DNA from 2 places in the Hydrogenophaga aquatica genome. Region 2 is predicted to be linked to the other one. Evidence: predicted binding sites of a transcription regulator. Region 2 holds the regulator's gene; the other holds the start of a gene.

Region 1 (10,626 bases), on a different contig from region 2:
AGCTGCGCTGCATCATCGGTCCCAACGGCGCGGGCAAGACGACGATGATGGACATCATCACCGGCAAGACCCGGCCCGACGAGGGCACGGTTTACTTTGGTTCCACCATCGACCTGCTGCGCTACAGCGAGCCCGAGATCGCTGCGCTGGGCATAGGCCGCAAGTTCCAGAAGCCCACCGTGTTCGAGGAACTCAGCGTGTTCGAGAACCTGGAACTGGCCCTGGCGACTGACAAGCGCGTCTGGCACAGCCTGGGCTTTGCGCTCAACGGTGAACAGAAGGACCGCCTGGCCGAGGTGCTGGAGACCATCCACCTGAAGGACGCGGTGACGCGCCGTTCCGGCGACCTGAGCCACGGCCAGAAGCAGTGGCTGGAAATCGGCATGCTGCTGATGCAGGACCCCAAGCTGCTGTTGCTCGACGAGCCGGTGGCGGGCATGACGGACGAGGAAACCGCCCGCACGGCGGAACTGTTCCTCAGCCTCAAGGGCAAGCACAGTTTGATGGTGGTGGAGCACGACATGAGCTTCATCCGCGCCATCAGCGAAAAGGTGACCGTGCTGTGCGACGGCGCGGTGCTGGCCGAAGGCACGCTCGACCAGGTGCAGGCCGACGAGCGCGTGATCGAGGTTTACCTGGGAAGATGAGCATGCTGCAGATCGACCACATTCACCAGTACTACAGCGGCTCGCACATCCTGCGCGGCGTGAGCCTTGAAGCCCGGGCAGGCGAAATCACCGTGGTGCTGGGGCGCAACGGCGTGGGCAAGACCACGCTGCTCAAGTCCCTCATGGGGCTGGTGCCCATCCGCTCGGGCAAGATCGTCTTCGACGGCGAGCCCATAGAAAAGACCACCCCCTACGAGCGCGCCCGCGCGGGCATAGGCTACGTGCCCCAGGGGCGTGAGATCTTTGCCCGCCTGACTGTGCACGAAAACCTGCAGATGGGCCTGGCCACCAAGAAGGCGGGCACACCCATTCCGCCGCAGTTGTTCGAGTTGTTCCCGGTGCTCAAGCAGATGCTGGGCCGCCGGGGCGGCGACCTGTCGGGCGGGCAGCAGCAGCAACTGGCCATTGCCCGCGCGCTGGCACCGTGCCCGAAGCTGCTCGTGCTGGACGAACCCACCGAAGGCATCCAGCCCAACATCATCAAGGACATTGGCCGGGTGCTGAAGAAGCTGGCCCGCGAGGGCCTGAACGGTGAGCCCATGGCCATTGTGCTGGTGGAGCAGTACTACGACTTTGCCGAGGAGCTGGCCGACAGCTACTTGGTGATGGAGCGGGGCGAAGTGGTGGCCAGCGGGCCGGGGGCGGAGATGGCGGCCAAGGGCATACGGCAGCTGGTGGCGATTTGAGCTGGCCGGGCCGCGAGCGTGGCCCGATGTGTCAAACTCCCGCGCCATGGACAAAGCAGCGTGGGCCCGGGAGGCATTGACGGTATTCGACCAGGTGGTGCAGGCGGGCAGCGGGTTGCGCCCGCGTGCGGGCCAGCGCCTGATGGCCGAGCAGGTGGCCTGCACCTTCGCCGAGGCCGACCTGGGCAAGCCCCCCGAGGACGAGGACGGCCCCATCGAGGCGCTGGAACCTGCGCGTTCCATCGCCGTCATCCAGGCTGGCACGGGCGTGGGCAAGTCGCTGGCCTACAGTGTGCCTGCCATCGTGTTGGCGCTGGCGCGCAACACGCGTGTGATGATCTCCACCGCCACCGTGGCGTTGCAGGAGCAGCTCGTCCACAAAGACCTGCCCGCGCTAGCCAAGAGCCTGCCGCAGCCCTTTCGCTTTGCCCTGGCCAAGGGGCGCGGGCGCTACGTCTGCAAGCTCAAGCTGGACCGCTGGGCCAGCGGTGCCGACGATGACGAATGGGCTGTAGATGACGACCTGTTTGCCGAGGAGGCAGCCGCCGCGCGCCGCTGGAGCGGAGGTGGCGCCGCACGCAGTCTGAGCGCAGAACAGGAACTGGCCGAACGCACCACCTGGTATGCAGGCCTGGCGCACGATCTGGAAAAAGGCCGCTGGGACGGCGACCGCGACACCCTGGCCCAACCACCCGAGGCCGCCTGGTGGGCTGCGGTGGCTGCCGAGTCCAGCTCTTGTACAGCGCGCCACTGCCCGGCGTACAACCAGTGCAGTTACTACGAGCAGCGCAAGGCGCTGGTGGGGGCACAGGTCATCGTTGTCAACCACGACCTGCTGCTGTCGTCCCTGGGCTCGCGCCTGTTGCCCGAGCTGGACAACTGCCTGCTGGTGCTGGACGAGGCGCACCACCTGCCCGCCACCGCGCTGGAGCAGTTTGCCAGCAGCATGGACCTGAGCCGCCTGAAATGGATAGACCGCCTGACCACACAGGCCTTGCGCACGGGCGGCCTGCTGGCGGTGGAGGAGGTGGCCGAGGTACCCAAGTGCTCGGCGCTGGTGCGCCAGCACCTGCAGGATGTGGCCCGGTTGCTCATGCACCACTACGGCAGTGCCTTGCGTGGGGAAGATGCCCCCGCGCGCCAGCGCGGCGGCTGGGCGCAGGGCTCCGGTGGCGGCGTGTCAGGCCGTGTGCGAGCGCCGCGCGGTCAACTGCCCACCGACCTCATAGAACCGCTGGCCCAGCTGGCCCACCAGTCGCAGGTGTTTCTGGACGCGCTGCGCGCCATCAGCAAGGCCTTGCGCACCGAAATACGCGACCAGCCCGACGAGGCCCGGCGCCTGTCGCAGCTCTACGCCCAGCTGGGTACCCTTGCGCCCCGGCTGGAGGCCGTGTACGCCACCACCCAACTGCTCCTGCAGGACCCGGCAGATGGCGGAGCCCCCGTGGCCAAGTGGTTCACGCTGGACACGGTGGGCGAATTCGTGGTGCTGCAGGCGCACGCGAGCCCCACCTTGCCCGGCGCCACGTTGCGCCACCACCTGTGGGCGGCAGCGCGCGGCGCGGTGCTCACCTCTGCCACGCTCACCAGTTGCGGGCATTTCGACTTTTTCCTGAAAGAGGTGGGTCTGCATGGCGACCCAGCCGCCGTGGCCATGGAAGTGCCCAGCCCCTTCGACTTTGCCGCCCAAGGGCGGCTGGTGCTGGCAGGCACGCGGGCCGACCCCAAGGATGCCGCTGCCTTCACCAGCGAGATGATCGAAGCCCTGCTGCGCGACCTGCGCGAGGTGAAACACGGTGCGCTGGTGTTGTTTACGTCGCGCGCGCAGTTGCGCGCCGCCGAAGATGCGTTGACCGACGACCTGCGCGACCGCGTGCTGGTGCAAACCGCCTTGCCGCGCGGGCAATTGCTGTCGCGCCACCGCGAACGCGTGGCCGCCGGGCAACCCTCCATCATCTTCGGCATGCAATCCTTCGGCGAAGGGCTGGACCTGCCCGGCCAGCTCTGTGAAGACCTGTTCATCACCAAGCTGCCCTTCATGCCGCCCGACGACCCCGTGGGCGAGGCCCGCGCTGAATGGCTGCGTGCCCTGGGGCGGGACCCCTTCATGGAACTGGTGGTGCCTGCCACGGCCATTCGCCTTGCACAGTGGGTAGGCCGCGCCATCCGCACCGAGGAAGACGAGGCACACGTGACCTGCTACGACCGGCGGCTGACGCAGACCAGCTACGGCCAGCGCCTGCTGCAGGGGTTGCCGCCGTTCACAAGGGTGGTGCCAGGGCAGGCACGCCCCTGAACCTGGCACTGGCCGCAGACGGCCCTCATGCCAAAGCAGCGTGGGGTTGCGGCAGATACTGTTTTTATATACAGTATTTGCCTGTAACGCATTCCAGCTGCCATGTCTTCATCCCTCATCCCCGTGCAGGCCATCAAGGGCCGGGGCAGTGCCAGCCGCCTGGCCCACCGCTTTTCCGCAGACGAGCGAGAAGCTTTTGACGATGGCTGGGGTGCGCCAGAAGCTGACGCTGACGCCGCGCCTTCCCCGGCAACACAGGTGCGCTGGGAAGACGCGCGCAGCGCCATTACCTACAACGACTCGCCAGACATCGGCTTTGACCGCTCCATCAACCCCTACCGGGGTTGCGAGCACGGCTGCAGCTACTGCTACGCGCGCCCGTCGCACAGCTACCTGGGCCTGTCGCCGGGGCTGGACTTTGAAACGGTCATCATTGCCCGGCGTGGGTTGGCTGAACGTTTACGGCACGAGCTTTCGCGCCCTGGGTACACCCCCGCCACGCTTGCCATAGGCACGGTGACCGACGCCTACCAGCCAGTGGAGCGCGAACTGCGCCTCACCCGTGCGGCGCTGGAGGTGCTGCACGCCGCGCGCCACCCGTGGGCGCTTGTCACCAAGGGCAGCGGCGTGGAGCGCGACCTGGACCTCATCACCCCCATGGGGCAGGCTGGGCAGGCGGCGGTGTACGTCACCATCACCACGCTGGACGCCGAACTGGCCCGGCGGCTGGAACCCCGAGCGCCCGCGCCCTGGCGGCGGCTGCGCACCATCCGTACCCTGGCCGAGGCGGGCGTGCCTGTGGGGGTTAGCGTGGCGCCGCAGATACCCTTCATCAACGAAGACATGGAGCAGGTGCTGGCCGCCGCTCGCGAGGCTGGCGCCAACCGCGCCTTCTACACCGTGTTGCGCCTGCCGTGGGAACTGGGCCCGCTGTTCCGCGAGTGGCTGGATTTGCACTACCCACAGCGCGCGGAGCGGGTGATGGCGCGCATCCACGATCTGCGCGGCGGCAAGGACTACGACAGCGACTTTGCCCAGCGCATGGGAGGGCAGGGCCTTTGGGCCGACCTGCTGCGCCAGCGCTTCACCAAGGCCTGCGCCAAGCTGGGCTACCAGCGCGAGGCGCGGGCGCTGGACGCGTCTGCCTTCAGGCCACCGGGGGCAGCGGGGCAGATGGATTTGTTTTGAACTTACCGCACCTCAGGCCAGCGGTTGTAGGCAAAAAACACCTCGTCCCTCACCCAGCCCAAGGACTCATATAGCCGTTGTGCGGGCAGGTTGGTCTTGGCGGTCGTCAGGTCGAGGCGGGCCTTGCCTGTGGCCAGCGCCTTGGCTTCGGCGGCCTGCAGAAGCAGTTTCCCCACGCCATGCTTTCTGGCGGCGGGTAGCACGAACAGGTCGTACAGGGCATAGATGGGCGCCGCTTCCACCGAACAGAAGGTGGGGTAGAGCTGGCAGAACCCGGCGATGCCATCACCCGGCGCATCAGCCACCAGAATAGCCGACTCCGATTTTTCAAACCGCTCGGTGATGAAGTTCAGGGCCAACGCCGGGTTGGCTTCCTGCTCGTAGAACTGGCGGTACTGGTCGAAAAGCACTGCAACTTGTGCAATGTCGGCATGGGTAGCCTCCCTGATCGTGATTTTCATTGTGTGGTTTTGGGTGCGGCTAAGGCGTTGAAATGGGGGCCGATGATACGGCGCCTCATCCACCCACCGTTAACGCCCCCAACACCCGCTCCGCCGTCGCAGGCGCGTCCATGCGTACAGGCTCGCCATCCCCGCGTGCCTGCGCCACCGCATCGCGTATGGCCTCCCACACACTGATGGCCAGCATGAAAGGCGGTTCGCCCACGGCCTTGCTGCCGAACACGTTGTCCTCACGGTTGGGTTCGGGCCACAGGTCCACCTTCAGCCGTTCGGGTACGTCGCCCGTGGCGGGGATCTTGTAAGTGCTGGGCGCGTGGGTGGCCAGTTTTCCCTTGGCATTCCAAACCAGTTCCTCGGTCGTGAGCCAGCCCATGCCCTGCACAAAGCCGCCTTCAATCTGCCCAATGTCGATGGCCGGGTTGATGCTGTGCCCCACGTCGTGCAGGATGTCCACCGCCAGCACGCGGCTTTCGCCGGTGAGGGTGTCGATGGCCACCTCGGTGCATGCCGCGCCATAGGCAAAGTAATAGAAGGGCCGCCCGGTGAGCGTGGTCTTGTCGTAGTGGATCTTGGGCGTGCGGTAGAAGCCGTCGCTCCACAGCTGGATGCGGTTGGCGTAGGCCATGCCCACCACTTCGGTGAAGCCGCGCGTGGCCTTGGGGCTGATGACCTGACCGTGGCGGAACTCCACCTCGCCCGCGCCGCAGCCGTCCAGACCACAGACGAAGGCGGCCAGGTTGTGCCGCACGTTGCGCGCCGCAAACTGCGCGGCGCGGCCGTTCAGGTCGGTGCCGCTGGAGGCGGCGGTGGCGCTGGCGTTGGGCACCCGGGCGGTGTCGCTGGCGGTCACCAGCACGCGCTCAAACGGCACGCCCAGCTCGTCGGCCACCACCTGAGCCACCTTGGTGTGCAGGCCCTGGCCCATCTCGGTGCCGCCGTGGTTCACCATCACGCTACCGTCGGTGTACACATGCACCAAGGCGCCCGCCTGGTTGAACAGCGTGGCCGTGAAGCTGATGCCGAACTTCACCGGCGTGAGCGCCAGCCCGCGCTTGACGATGGGGCTGTCCACGTTCCATGCGGCGATCTCGTGGCGGCGTTCCTGGTAGCGGCTGGTTTCGGCCAGACGGGTGATCAGCGGCTCCAGGATGTTGTCTTCCACAGCCATCTGGTAGTGGGTGACGTTGCGTTCGTTGATGCCATAGAGGTTGCGCAGGCGCACGGCCAGCGGGTCCAGCCCCAGGTGGCGGGCAATGTCCCCCAGGATGGTTTCGATGGCGATGACGCCTTGCGGCCCGCCAAAACCCCGGAACGCCGTGAAGCTCTGCACGTTGGTCTTGCAGCGGAAACTGTGGATGGCCACGTTGTCCAGGAAGTAGGCGTTGTCACTGTGGAACACGGCGCGGTCGGCCACGGGGCCCGACAGGTCGGCCGAGAAGCCGCAGTTGGCCAGCAAGGTCAGGTCCAGCCCCAGCAGGCGGCCTTCATTGTCAAAGCCCGCGGTGTAGTCGTAGGCAAAGGGGTGGCGCTTTCCGGTGATAAGGAAGTCGTCGTCGCGGTCCAGCCGCAGCTTCACGGGGCAGCCCGCTTTGAGCGCTGCCACGGCGGCCCACACGGCCAGGTGCCCGGCCTGTGTTTCCTTGCCGCCAAAGCCGCCACCCATGCGCCGGCACTCCACCCTTACGCGGTGGTTGTGCAGGCCCAGGGCGTGGGCCACCCAGTGCTGGATTTCGCCAGGGTGCTGGGTGCTGCTGTAAATCACCCACTGCTGCTGCTCGTGCGGCACCGCGTAGGCAATCTGCCCTTCCAGGTAGAAGTGCTCCTGCCCGCCCACCTCGAACGAACCGCTCAAGGTGTGCGGGGCGTTCTTCAGGGCGGTGGCGGCGTCGCCGCGCGTCACGTGCACGGGCGGCAGTACGTAGCTCTGGCGGGCGTGGGCCTCGCGCGGGGTCAGCACGGGGGGCAGTTCTTCAATGTCCAGCTTCACCCGGCGGGCGGCGCGGCGCGCGCTCATCACGTCGTCGGCCAGCACCAGGCCAATCACCTGGCCCACGTGCTGCACCGTGTCCAGGGCGAACACGGGTTCGTCGTGCCCAAAGGCGGCCAGTATCTTGTCGCCGGGAATGTCGGCGGCCAGCACCACGTTGCGCACGCCGGGCAGGGCCAGGGCGGCGCTGGCGTCCACACCGCGCAGGCGGCCATGCGCCACCGGCGAGAGGATGGGCGCAGCATGCAGCGTGCCTTTGATCTCGGGGATGTCGTCTACATAGGTGGCGGCGCCCACGATCTGCGCGCGTGCGCTTTCGTGGGGGCGCGATTGCCCGCAGGCGCCAGTGGCCTGGGCTGAGATGGGGAGCAGTGCGGCCGCCACGGCGCCGCCTTGGGGGGAGAGGGTGGTCATCGTGTGCCCTCCTGTGTGGATGATGCGCCCAGCAGGGCGGGTTGCAGGCGCTCCAGGCTGATGACCTGGCTGCCCGGTGGCGTGCTGCTTTCCAGCCAGCAGCGCCACAGCAGGTTGCCCAGCACCTCGCGGCGGTAGTGGGCGCTGGCGCGCATGTCTGAAATGGGCTGGAAGGTTTCGCGCAGCACCGCCAAGGCGCGGCGCACGGTGTCTGCGTTCCAGGGCTGGCCGGTCAGAGCGGCTTCGGCAGCCGTGGCGCGTGCTGGTGTGGCCGCCACGCCGCCCGCGCCGATGGAAGCCTTGGCCACCAAGCCCCGCTCGATCTGCAGCGAAATGGCCAGGCACACTGCGGAAATGTCGTCGTCAAACCGCTTGGACACCTTGTACACGCGCGTCCATTCGCCACTGCCGCTGGGTTGTCCAGCTGGGAGGGGTTTGCCCGGGCGCGGCACCTTGATCCAGGCCAGCAGCTCGTCGGGGCGCAAGACGTTCTGGCGGTAGCCGGTGTAGAAATCTTCCAGTGCCAGTTCGCGGTGCTCGATGCGGCCGCGCTGGCCGCGACCGGCCCAGCGCATCAGCACCACGCTTGCCCCCAGGGCAATGAGCAGGGGCATGCTGTCGCCAATGGGCGAACCGTTGGCCACGTTGCCGCCCAGCGTGCCGGAGTTGCGCACCGGCAGCCCGGCAAAGCGCTCGCCAAAGGCGGCCAGTTGCGGGCGGTCTTTCACCAACGCGGCAAAGGCGTCGGTCAGGGTGGCTGCCGCGCCTATGGCAATGTGGTGCGAGTAGCGCTCAATGCGGCGCAGCTCGGCAGCGCGGGTTACGTCCAGCACCTGGGGGTACTGCTGGTGGCCCTTGGTCACCCACAGGCCCACGTCGGTACAGCCGGCCACCACCTGAGCGTCTGGGTGGCGGGCGCGGGCCTGCAACAACGCTTCCAGTGTGGTGGGGGCCTGGTAACTCTTGTCGCCATCGTCGGCTTCCGGGGCAATCTGGCGCAGCAGGTCGCGCAGCTTGCGCTCGTCCACGCGTGCGGCGGGCAACTTTTCCATGGCCTGCGCGGCGTCCAGTATGGGGCGGTAGCCGGTGCAGCGGCACAGGTTGCCCGACAGTTCGGCCTGCGCCGTGGCACGGTCGATGGCATCGCCCTGCGCGCAGTGGTTCTGGTACATGCCAAACAGGCTCATCACGAAGCCCGGCGTGCAGAAGCCGCACTGCGAGCCGTGCGCGTCCAGCATGGCCTGCTGGGCCGGGTGCAAGTCGGCGCCCTGGCGGTCGATCAGCGGGTCGGTGGCCAGGTCTTCGGCCGTCCACAGCGCCATGCCGTCCACCGAATGCGCCAGGCGGATGCAGCTGTTGATGGCCCGGTAGCGCACGCCTTTGCCGTCGGGTTCGGCCAGTACCACGGTGCAGGCGCCGCAATCGCCTTCGCCGCAGCCCTCCTTGGTGGCGGTGAGGCCCAGGTCCTCGCGCAGCAGGTCCAGCAGCGTGCGGTTGGGTGATACATTGGCGAGCGAGACAATCTCTGCTCGCCGGACGAATCGCAGTGGTCTATCGGCAGCCATGGGAATTCCGTTCGGTGTCATGCGCGCTAGGGTAGCGTTTCCTGCTCGGCAGCAACATATATGCCACTGTATGCCGCCAATGTGAAGCAAGGTATGAAGGATCAAACGCTTTTCGACAAGATAGACCTCCATCTCATCCGGGTCTTGCATACCGTGCTCACTGAACGCAACGTTTCCCGCACAGCCCTTCGCCTGGGCATGTACCAGCCGGCCGTCAGCGCCGCGCTGCGGCGGCTGCGTGAGCTGTCGGGCGACCCGTTGCTGGTGCGTTCGGGCACGGGCATGGTGCCCACGGCGGTTGCGCTGCGAATGATCGAGCCTGCGGCCAACATCCTGCGGGCCGCCGAGGTGATGTTCTCCGACGCGCGCCGCTTCGACCCGGCCACTGCGCGCCACACCTTCACGCTGGCGGCCAGCGACTACCTTGACCCCTTCTTCCTGCCACAGCTGGTCACCCACCTTAAGACGCAGGCGCCGCTGTGTCCCATCGAAATCCACACCCTTTCGGGTGATTCCGACTACCACCGCCGCCTGGCCCAGGGCGAGGTGGACGTTGTCATCGGTAACTGGCCGCAACCACCGGGCGACCTCCACCTGGGCCGCCTGTTCGGTGACGAAATCGTCTGTCTGGTGTCACGCGAGCACCCGGCGGTGCGGCGCGGCTGGGACGTGGACGCCTGGCTGCAGGCGGACCACATCGCACCCATGCCCATGCACCCGGGCGGGCGGGGAGTCATCGACCTGCACCTGGGCACCCTGGGGCTGACCCGCAACATCACCACGCGCTGTCCGTATTTCAGCCTGATTCCTTCCATGGTGGCATCGAGCTTGCTTGTGCTGACCACCGGCCGCAAGTTCTGTGAGCGTTTCATCGACCAGTTGCCCGTGGAAATCCTTCCCTGTCCCGTTCCCTTCCCGCGCCTCATGTACTATCAGCTGTGGCATGAGCGCACCCACGCGTCGCCTGCGGCCCAGTGGCTGCGTGACAGCATCAAGACGGTGGCATCCGCGCTGCGGCAGGACGAGTCGCAGCCCGACGAAGCGCCCATTCCCGCCCGGCAGGCCAAGTCCGGCCGTCCCTCCCGAGCCCAACGCACCAACGCCCCAGCCGCATGAGCCATCACGCACGTCTACAGCTGACACAGATCACCAAGCGCTACCCGGGCGTGGTGGCCAACGACAACGTTTCACTCACCGTGGCACCGGGCAGCGTGCACGCCGTGCTGGGCGAAAACGGTGCGGGCAAGTCCACGCTCATGAAGATCATCTACGGTGCCGTCAAACCTGACGATGGCGCGGTGCTCTTCAACGGCAAGCCGGTGCACATCCGCAACCCTCAGGAGGCGCGCGCGCTGGGCATC
Region 2 (10,626 bases):
GGATGCCGAATTTCTTGGCGGCGCGCGCGGCCAGGATTTCACCGTCGGCATGCTGCATGCCGGTCAGCCCGGTGGGGGCGATGGCCACTGGCATGGCCACGTCCTGGCCCACCATCGTCGTGCGTGTGGTGCGGCCTTCCATGTTCACCGCCACGCGCTGGCGCAGCTTGATGGCCTGGAAGTCGGCCTCGTTCGCGCGGTAGGTGCTCTCGGTCCACGAGCCGCTGTCGGCGTAGTCGTAGAACATGCGGGGCACGCGACGCTTGGCCAGCACGCGCAGGTCTTCGATGTTGGTGATCACAGGCATGCACAGTCTCCGGTTTGTGGTGGTGTGCCGGCATGGTAGCGCCGTGGCGTGCGGGCTGTCGTGAAAGCAGGCGACAGCGGTTTGAAAAAAATTGCCCCGGGCCGTTGGGCACCGGGGCAACCGTGTTCAACGTGTGCGGTTTTCAGCTGCAACTGACGCTGCCGCACCCGCTCATCGTGGCGGGGCGGACCAGCGAAGGATCTTCGAGGGTTTCGCTGCGGCTGTCGAACTTCACGGACTGCATGTGCTGTGCCAGACCGGCATCCATGCTCTGGGCGTGCATGGGGAACCACTCCGCCAGCGCCGCAGCCATGCGCGAGATGATCTCGGTATCGCCTTGCAGGTAGTGGGTTTCCACGGCACGCATGGTGTCGAGGATGCTGTTGTGCTGCGATGTATGGCAGTTGTCCGCCGAGAACCCGGTGGCCACCATCCAGCGGTCTTCCTGGGCGAAGTGTTCTACCGTGTGTTGCACCAGTTCACGGTACAGCGGCAGCTGTTCGCTGTCGGGCAGGGCGCGCAGGCGTGCCAGCATGTCGACGAACTCCTCGTGGGTTTCGTCCATGCGGGTGTCGCCCGTGTGGAGTTCGTTGCCCCAGTGCAGGTCGGGGATGACGGGGAATTCGTTGGCGGTGTCAGACATGGCGCAGAGGATAGCCAGCTCCCGCGGCGGACACCTTGACCTGCGTCAAGGCGCCGGACGCGGAGCAACGGCTTCAGCTTTCGAAAGGCAGGGTCATGTTGCGCAGGTCGCGGCGGGTTTCCACCAGCACCAGCGGGCCTTCGTCGATCACGGCCACGGGCTTGGGCTCGCGCGGCACGTGCACCGGCTTGGGCTCGGCGGCAATGGCTGCCTGCGCCTGTGCCACCTTGTCAGCATCGGACTGGATCCATTGCAGGCCAGCCTGTTCGGCGATGTTGGCCAGCTGGTCCACCTTCAGTTCGAACGCTTGGACGGCAGGCATGCCAGACGGCTCGGCCGGTGCCACGGGGGCGGCCACAGCCACCGGGGCGGCTTCAGCCACGGTGGTTTCCACCGGTTCGGCCACCGGGGCGGCGGGCACAGGTGCCGCCACAGCTGTTTCCGAAGGCATGGTGAAGTAGGAGCGCACCGGCTCGCCAGCAGCTTCCACAGCGGTTTCCACGGTGTTGTCCCCCGTGCTCTCGGCGGCGGCCACTTCGCTGGGCTGGCGGCGGTCGCGGCCGTAGCGGTCGCGGCTGCGGCGTTCACGCGGCGCACGGCCTTCGGTGGCGGTTTCGGCCGTCACCGGGGCTTCCGTGGTTGCCTGCGCAACATCTGCAGCCACGTTGCCTTCAACGGCGCTGGTGTTTTCCTCGGCAGGGGCGTTGCGGCGGCCTTCGCCACGGCCACCACGGCGGCGGCCTTCGCCACGCTCACCGCGCTCGCCACGGTCACGGCGCTGTTCGCCAGCGCTGGCCTGGCCTTCTGCCGTGGTGGTGGCGGATTCGCCGTTCACGGCCGCCTGGGCGGCAACCTCGGCGCGGCCGCCTTCACGGCGCTCGCCTCGCTGCTGCTGTTCCGGACGCTGGCCGCGCTCGCCGTTCTGGCGGTCCTGGCGTTCGCCACGTTCGCGGCGGCCGCCTTCACGGCCCTCGCGGTTTTCACCTTCGGGGCGTTCGGCACGCGGCTGGCGCTCACCACGGCGGCCCTCGGCGTTGCGGTTGTCGCCAGCCTGGCCTTCGGCACGCTGGCTCTGGCCACGCTCATTGCGGCCACGGCCGCGTCCGCCGCGGTTGCCGTCGCCCTTGCCTTCGGCACGGCCCTCGCGGGCAGCCGGGGCGGGTGCGGGGGCAGGTGCCGGTTGAGCTGCAGGCGCGGCGCCGAACAGGCGCTTGAGCCATGCGAAGAAGCCGGATTCGGCCGGCGCGGGCGCCGGTGCGGCTTTCGGTGCCGCCACGGGGGCTGCAGCCTCAGGCTTGGGCGGTGCCACGGGTGCGGGGCCGTCGAACACCACGCCCTTAATCACGGGTTCCTGCTTGTTGGTGCGTTCCTGGCTGCGGCGCGTGAAGCTGGCCACGTCGTCCACCTCGTCGGCCAGCTTGTAGCTGGCGTCCAGGTTGTCCAGGCGCGGGTCGTCGTGCTTGATGCGCTCCAGCTTGTAGTGCGGCGTGTCCAGCGACTTGTTGGGCACCAGCAGCACGTTGATGCGCTGCTTGAGTTCGATCTTGGTGATCTCGGTGCGCTTTTCGTTCAGCAGGAAGCTGGCCACTTCCACGGGCACTTGCACCAGCACGGCGGCGGTGCTGTCTTTCAGGGATTCTTCCTGGATGATGCGCAGGATCTGCAGTGCCGAGGACTCGGTGTCGCGGATGTGGCCGGAGCCGCCGCAGCGCGGGCAGGGAATGGACGCGCCTTCGGCCAGCGTCGGGCGCAGGCGCTGGCGGCTCATTTCCAGCAGGCCGAACTTGCTGATGGAGCCGAACTGCACGCGGGCGCGGTCCTGGCGCAGGGCGTCGCGCAGGCGGTTTTCCACTTCGCGGCGGTTCTTGCTCTCCTCCATGTCGATGAAGTCGATCACGATCAGGCCACCCAGGTCGCGCAGACGGGCCTGGCGCGCCACTTCGTCGGCGGCTTCCAGGTTGGTGCGGGTGGCGGTTTCCTCGATGTCGCCGCCCTTGATGGCGCGGGCCGAGTTCACGTCCACGGCCACCAGCGCTTCGGTCTGGTCGATCACGATGGCGCCCCCGCTGGGCAGCTGCACGGTGCGGCTGTAGGCGGTTTCGATCTGGTGCTCGATCTGGAAGCGGCTGAACAGCGGCGAGTCGTCGCGGTAGCGTTTGACGCGGTGCCCGTGCTCGGGCATCACGTGGCTCATGAACTGGTGCGCCTGCTCGTAGATGTCATCGGTGTCGATGAGGATCTCGCCGATGTCGCTGTTGAAGTAGTCGCGGATGGCGCGGATGACAAGGCTGGATTCCTGGTAGATCAGGAAGGCGCCCTTGCCGGACTTGGCGGCGCCGTCGATGGCGCTCCACAGCTTGAGCAGGTAGTTCAGGTCCCACTGAAGTTCCGGCGCGTCACGGCCGATGCCCGCGGTGCGGGCGATGATGCTCATGCCGTTGGGGTATTCGAGCTGGTCCAGCGCGGCCTTCAGCTCGGCGCGGTCCTCGCCCTCAATACGGCGGCTCACGCCACCGCCGCGCGGGTTGTTGGGCATCAGCACCACGTAGCGGCCAGCCAGGCTGACGAAGGTGGTGAGCGCAGCGCCCTTGTTGCCGCGTTCTTCCTTCTCCACCTGGACCAGCAGTTCCTGGCCTTCCTTGATCACGTCCTGGATGCGAGCCTGCGACGGCGACACATTGCCCTGGAAGTACTGGCGCGAGATTTCCTTGAAGGGCAGGAAGCCGTGGCGTTCCTCACCGTAGTCCACGAAGCAGGCCTCCAGCGAAGGCTCCACGCGGGTGACCACGGCCTTGTAGATGTTGCCCTTGCGCTGTTCGCGCCCTTCAATTTCGATTTCGTAGTCGAGCAGTTTCTGCCCGTCCACGATCGCCAGGCGGCGCTCTTCGGCCTGCGTGGCGTTGATCAGCATGCGCTTCATGTTGCGTTCCTCGTTTCACAAACAACGGCCCCCATGGGGGGCTCAAGCCGTGAACCAGCGCTGATTACGCGAACGAGGAGGAATTGCCGGAGAGCCACTGGTCTGCCGAGCGGCGGCGCAAGATGCCGCTCACGCTCAGCCCAGCCAGGGCATAGGCGCGTGGAAGTGGGTGATCAAAGGGGGCAAGACGGTGTTGAACACTGCGGTTTGCCTGTTTGTCTCTGTGGTCACTTGTGTCCTCGTCCAGCCTGGGGCACCTTGGGCCGCGGGCTGGACGCTTGGGGTATTCCGTATCGGGTTCGCTGATCTACAACGTCGGTTCGCCACTGGCTGCGTGCCTGCGCAGGGGCCGTCTCGGGCGCCATCGGGCACTGCCTGCCAGGGGCTGGCAACTTCATCCGCCCCGCGCTGGACTTGTGCGTGCCTTAAACTCCAAGGCAAATCAAACACTTAAACGCGCGGTCGGATGTGCGGATTATAGTACCCGGCGCTCAAATCCCGAGCGTTCCCGCCCCGGGTATCTTCCCAAGGGCAAGGGCCCTGACCGCCATCCGCTGCCCGCCCCTCAGTTTTCATGGCTTCCACCCCCTCAGTCCGCCATCTCACGGTCGACAACGAATCCGCCGGACAGCGCCTGGACAACTATTTGCTGCGCGAGCTCAAAGGCGTGCCCAAGACACACGTGTACCGGATCATCCGCTCCGGCGAGGTGCGGTTGAACAAGGGACGGGCGCAGGCCGATTCGCGCGTTCAGCCGGGCGATCTGATCCGGGTGCCGCCCATCAGGCTGAGCGAACGCGCTGAAGCGAAAACCACTCAGGTGGTGCCGTCACGGGAATTCCCGGTGCTGTTCGAGGATGCCGTGATGCTGGCCATTGACAAGCCCGCCGGTGTGGCGGTGCATGGCGGCAGCGGGGTTTCTTTCGGTGTGATCGAGCAATTGCGCCAGTCGCGCCCGCAGGCGCCGCTGCTGGAATTGGTTCACCGGCTGGACCGTGAAACCAGCGGTGTATTGCTGGTGGCCAAGAAAAGGAGCGCGCTCAAGGCATTGCAGGACCAATTCCGCGAACGTGAAACCGGGAAAACCTATCTGGCCCTGGTCAAGGGAGTGTGGCCCGCACGCAAGAAGGTGATTGACCAGCCCCTGCACAAATACCTGCTGCCCGATGGCGAGAGGCGGGTCAAGGTCACCACGCCCGACGATCCCGATGGCATGCGTTCGATCACCCTGGTGAAGGTATTGGGCCAGGTTTCATTGCCCGCTGATTCGGATGGCGAAACGGATCAGGTGTTTTCATTGCTGGCGGTCACCATCAAGACCGGTCGCACACACCAGATACGTGTGCACCTGGCCAGCGCGGGGCATCCCATACTCGGCGACGACAAATACGGCGATTTCGAACTCAACAAACTGTTGCAGCGCCGCGGACTCAAGCGCATGTTCCTGCATGCCTGGCAATTGACGCTGCAACATCCTGTCAGCCAGGAACCGATGCAATTGAAAGCCGGTTTGCCACCTGAATTGCTGGGCTGGTGCAACGTGTCGGCGTATTTCTGATTAGAATCCGATTCGGGTCTGTCTCAGATGGCAGTCCGTTTCATAACCAGAAAGGACGTTCGAATGGCAACTTATTCCGAATTGGTCAGCCAGGCACAGGCCCTGATGGCTCAGGCCGAACAGGTTCGCAAGCAGGAGTTGGCGAATGTGATTTCCGACATCAAGGCCAAGATGAAGGAATACGGCATCACCGTTGAAGACCTGGGTGGCACCGGTGCGCGCAAATCCGGCGGTACCAAGACCAAATCGGCTGCGAAATTCCGTGGCCCGAACGGTGAATTGTGGTCGGGTGGCCCGGGCCGCAAGCCGGAATGGGTGAAAGCGGTGCTGGCTTCTGGCAAGAGCATTGAGGACTACCGCATCTGAACTCGCCCGCAACAGGGTGAATCAAAAGGGCGCACAATGCGCCCTTTGCTTTTTTGGTTTCCACGATGTCTGCCATGCGCCCCCGCCAATTCGACCTGATCGCCTTCGACTGGGACGGCACCCTGTTTGATTCCACCGCCATCATCGTCCGCTGCATACAGGCGGCGGTGCGCGACGTGGGCGGGCAGGTGCCGAGCGACGAGGCTGCGTCCTACGTGATCGGCATGGGGCTGATGCAGGCGCTGGCACATGCCGCGCCCGATGTGCCGCCCGAGCGGTACCCGCTGCTGGGCGAGCGTTACCGCCACCATTATTTCGCCAGCCAGCACGACATTTCGCTGTTCCAGGGGGTGCTGCCCTTGTTGCACGACCTGAAGGCGCGCAACCATTGGCTGACCGTGGCCACCGGCAAGAGCCGGCGTGGCCTGGACGAGGCATTGCGCCACGTCGATCTGCACGGTTTGTTCGATGGCTCCCGCACGGCGGACGAGACCGCAGGCAAGCCCAGTCCCTTGATGCTCAATGAACTGATGCGCGAATTCGGGGTGGACCCGGAACGCACGTTGATGATCGGTGACACCACGCACGACCTGCAGATGGCAGTGAACGCCGGTTGCGCCAGCGTGGGGGTGAGCTACGGCGCCCACGACCCCGACGGGTTTGCGGAGTACCAACCGCGCTTCGTGGCCCATTCGGTGGCTGAATTGCACGACTGGCTGCGCGGCAACGCCTGAAAAAGGGCGGTCAGCCGGTGGCGCGGCCCCAGTAGTGGTAGCCCAGGGTGTGGGGCCGCATCAGGTAGCGCTGTTCCAGTTCCGGCAGGGCAAAACCCGCGTCGCGCAACAGTTGGGGCACGTCGCGCGTCAGATGGCAGCCGCCAGTGCAGGGGCTCCACCAGGGTTCCAGGCGGCGCTGCCAGCGTTGCACGGCGGGTTCCGGCGACAATCCGTGCTCGCAGAACAGCAGCTGCCCTTGTGGCGCCAGCACGCGGCGCATTTCGCGCAGCGCGGTCAGCGGCTCGGGAATGGAGCACAGCGTCCAGGTCATCACCACGGTGTCGAAGCTGTGGTCGGGCAGGGGAATGCGCTCGGCAGACAGGCCCAGCAGTTCCACAGGCAACCCGGCGCGTTCGGCCCGCTGGCGCGCCAGGCGGTGCAGGCTTTCGGCCGGGTCCAGAACGGTGAGGCTTTGCACCTGCTGGCGGTCGTAGTGGCGCAGGTTCAGCCCCGTGCCCACGCCCACTTCCAGCACCCGCCCATGTGCACGCGGCACCAGGGCCCTGCGCTGGCGCGTGGCCAGTGGCAGGCCGCATCCCCAGTCGATGAGGTAGGGCAGGACGTGACGCTCGTACCAGGTGCTCATGCGGGTATTGTGGTGCACGCTGGGTGGGCGTGACGTGCACAATCGCACCAGTCATACAGAAACGGAAACAGACATGTCGGTACAGTGGTTCCCAGGTCACATGCATGCGACCAAGAAGGCCATTCTTGAACGCATCAAAGGCATTGACGTCATCATCGAGATGCTCGACGCCCGCCTGCCCGGGTCTAGTGCGAACCCCATGCTGGCCGCCATCACCGAAGGCAAGGCGACGCTGAAGGTGCTCAACAAGCAGGACTTGGCAGACCCGGTACGCACCGAGGCCTGGCTGGCGCACTACAACGCACAGCCGGGCACGCGGGCCATTGGGCTGGACGCGGGCATGACGGCGCCCGCGCGCGCCATCATCGCCGCCTGCCGTGAACTGGCGCCGAACCGTGGCGGCATGGTCAAGCCTTTGCGGGTGCTCATCGGCGGCATTCCCAACGTGGGCAAGTCCACGCTCATCAACACGCTGGTGGGCAAGCGCGCTGCCAAGACGGGTGACGAAGCAGGCGTGACCAAGCAGGAACAGCGCATCGTGCTGGCTGACGACTTCTACCTTTACGACACGCCGGGCATGCTGTGGCCCAAGATCATCGTGCCGCAAAGCGGCTACCACCTGGCAGCCAGCGGCGCTGTCGGGCGCAACGCGTATGACGAGGAAGAGGTGGCGCTGGAGCTGCTGAAAGTTCTGCAGAAGCCCTATGGAGCCTTGCTGGAGGCGCGCTACAAGTGGGGGCTGTCGCCCGAGCAGGTGGCAGGCATGAAGGACGACGAGCTGCTGGCCGCCATCGGGCGCAAACGCGGCGCCCTGTTGCCTGGCGGGCGGCTCAACGCGCAGAAGGCGGCAGAGATTCTGCTGACCGACTTCCGCAGCGGCACGCTGGGGCGAATCACGCTGGAGACGCCGGACGAGTATGCCGTGTGGCTCAAGGCGGCGCTGAAGGTGGAGGCCGAGCTGGCTGCCGAGCGCAAGGCCCGTCAGGCAGAGCGCCGGGGCGGTGCCCGCCACTGAGCGCCTGTGCACAACTTGCCGCAGGGTTGGGTTGTCCCGGTTTTCCCGGGACAACCTTGTGAATAAGTTCTGGGCATGTCGGTATGGGCGTGACAAGTGCTTGATTTGCCTTGGAGGCGATTGCCCTGCCGAAAAAATGGGCATCCTTTGCGGGGCTTGAAATACTGTTTTTTGATACAGTTGGAACAAAGGGCCCGCCATGACCGATACCACCCCGCTCACCTCGCGCCAGCGCGACATCCTCTCCTTCATCGAAAAGGCTGTGCGTGAGCATGGCGCACCGCCCACGCGCGTGGAGATCGCCCAGGCCTTTGGCTTCAAGTCGCCCAACGCGGCGGAAGAACACTTGCGCGCCCTGGCACGCAAAGGGGCGATCGAACTGGTGGGGGGTACGTCGCGTGGCATCCGCCTGCGCGGTGGCGCCCTGCGCCAGGTGGAGCTACCCATGCCCGGTCTGGCACAGTTGACGCTGCCGCTGATCGGCCGGGTGGCAGCGGGTTCGCCCATCCTGGCGCAGGCGCATGTGGAGGCGTCCTACCCGGTGGACCCAAGGCTGTTCGAGCGCCGCCCCGACTACCTGCTGCGGGTGCGCGGCCTGTCCATGCGCGACGCAGGCATCCTGGAAGGCGATCTGCTGGCCGTTCACGCCACCCGCGAGGCGCGCGACGGCCAGACGGTGGTGGCGCGCCTGGGGGACGACGTGACGGTCAAGCGCCTGCGCCGCACGCCCCGGGGCGTTGTTCTGGAAGCAGCCAATCCCGCCTTTGCCGACATTGAGGTTGGCCCCGGCGATGCGCTGGAAATCGAGGGCGTGGTGGTGGGGCTGGTTCGGCCCACGCTGGGCGGCGTCTGAACTTTTGATCCGGTTCAGCGGAAGTCCCGGCTGCGCGTGGGCAGGTCGCCCAGCAGCGGGGTCAGGTCGGCCAGATGGCCCGCCACCAGATGGCAGACTTCGCCTTCGCGCTGCCACTGCCCATGCACCGCCAGCAGGCGCGACTCCACCAGCACACGCCCCAGGCGTTCGCGCAGCCGGGGCCAGACGATCACCTGCACGGTGCCGGTCTCGTCTTCCAGTGTGACAAAGACCACGCCCTTGGCGGTGCCAGGCCGTTGCCGCGCGGTGACCAGGCCGCAGGCGCGCACCAGCCGCCCGTGCGGCAGGGCCTGCAAGGCCTGCGCGGTTTGCAGGCGCTGGCGTTCCAGGCGTGGGCGCAGCAGGGCCAGCGGGTGGCTGCGCAGGGTCAGGCCCAGGCTGGTGTAGTCGAAGAGCACGTCCTCGCCTTCGGGCGGGGGCGGCAGGGGGCAGGCCTCCTCATGCACCGGGGCCTCGCGCAACAGGGGCGGGGCGGGCGTGTTCAACGCACTGGCTTGCCAGACCTGCTGGCGGCGGTGCCCACCCAGGCTGCGCAGGGCGTCGGCTTCGGCCAGCAGGCGAAGCTCCTGGGGGGTAAGGCTGGCCAGCCGCGCCAGTTCGTCCACGCTGGCCGGGACATGGCTTGAGCGGGCTTGCGCGATCCGCCCGGCACAGCCTTTTGACATGCCTTTGACCAGGTGCAAGCCAAGCCGTACCTGGGGTTGGGGGCTGTGTGCCGTGCCTGCCTCCAGCCCGCTGTGCCAGCCGCTGTGCAGCACGTCCACCGGGTGCACGGTCACGCCATGGCGGCGGGCGTCCTGCACCAGTTGGGCCGGGGCGTAGAACCCCATGGGCTGGGCGTTGAGCAGCGCCACCAGAAAGCAGGCGGGTTCGTGGCGCTTGAGCCAGGCACTGGCATACACCAGCAGCGCAAAACTGGCGGCGTGGCTTTCGGGGAAGCCGTATTCCCCAAAACCTTCAATCTGGCGGAAGATCGCCTCGGCGAAGTCTTGCGGGTAGCCCTTGGCCAGCATGCCGCCAATCAGCCGGTCGTGGAAGCGGTCCACCCCCCCCTTGCGCCGCCAGGCGGCCATGGAGCGCCGCAGGGCGTCGGCCTCGCCTGGGGTGAAGTCGGCGGCGATCATGGCGATCTGCATCACCTGCTCCTGGAAGATGGGCACGCCCAGTGTGCGCTTCAGGGCCGGGCGCAAGGCTTCGTTGGGCAATTCCAGCGGCAAGCCCTGGCGCTGGCGTTCGCGGGCTTTCAGGTAAGGGTGGACCATGCCGCCCTGGATAGGCCCGGGGCGCACGATGGCCACCTCCACCACCAGGTCGTAGTAGTTGCGGGGGCGCAGGCGCGGCAGCATGCTCATCTGGGCGCGGCTTTCGATCTGGAACACCCCTACCGTGTCGGCGGCGCAGATCATGTCGTAGGTGGCCGGGTCTTCCGGGGGAATGTCGGCCAGTGTCAGGGTTCGCCCGTGCCGTTGGCCCACCATCTGCAGCGTCTGCTGCAAGGCGCTGAGCATGCCGAGCGCCAGCACGTCCACCTTGAGCAGGCCCAGGGCGTCGATGTCGTCCTTGTCCCATTCGATGGTGGTG

Evidence for each region. Region 2 encodes LexA, which represses DNA repair genes until DNA is damaged. Its sites were predicted from a motif close to ACTGTATNNNNATACAGT; they were not measured.
Region 1: the regulator LexA is predicted to act here: its motif matches at 3,708-3,725, upstream of ACYVHH_RS17235 (PA0069 family radical SAM protein).

What each region holds. Positions count from the first base shown of each region.
Region 1 covers NZ_BAAGVK010000026.1:14,780-25,405, reverse strand. The annotation lists gene urtD (urea ABC transporter ATP-binding protein UrtD) at 1-647, shown strand, start outside; gene urtE (urea ABC transporter ATP-binding subunit UrtE) at 650-1,354, shown strand; gene dinG (ATP-dependent DNA helicase DinG) at 1,401-3,650, shown strand; gene ACYVHH_RS17235 (PA0069 family radical SAM protein) at 3,753-4,838, shown strand; gene ACYVHH_RS17230 (GNAT family N-acetyltransferase) at 4,841-5,299, opposite strand; gene xdhB (xanthine dehydrogenase molybdopterin binding subunit) at 5,355-7,700, opposite strand; gene xdhA (xanthine dehydrogenase small subunit) at 7,697-9,265, opposite strand; gene ACYVHH_RS17215 (LysR family transcriptional regulator) at 9,359-10,381, shown strand; gene ACYVHH_RS17210 (ABC transporter ATP-binding protein) at 10,378-10,626, shown strand, end outside.
Region 2 covers NZ_BAAGVK010000027.1:2,806-13,431, forward strand. The annotation lists gene ACYVHH_RS17420 (alpha-hydroxy acid oxidase) at 1-307, opposite strand, end outside; gene ACYVHH_RS17425 (hemerythrin domain-containing protein) at 450-950, opposite strand; gene ACYVHH_RS17430 (Rne/Rng family ribonuclease) at 1,024-3,870, opposite strand; gene ACYVHH_RS17435 (RluA family pseudouridine synthase) at 4,445-5,428, shown strand; gene ACYVHH_RS17440 (H-NS histone family protein) at 5,492-5,794, shown strand; gene ACYVHH_RS17445 (HAD family hydrolase) at 5,860-6,528, shown strand; gene ACYVHH_RS17450 (class I SAM-dependent methyltransferase) at 6,539-7,156, opposite strand; gene ylqF (ribosome biogenesis GTPase YlqF) at 7,230-8,171, shown strand; gene lexA (transcriptional repressor LexA) at 8,371-9,024, shown strand; gene ACYVHH_RS17465 (error-prone DNA polymerase) at 9,039-10,626, opposite strand, start outside.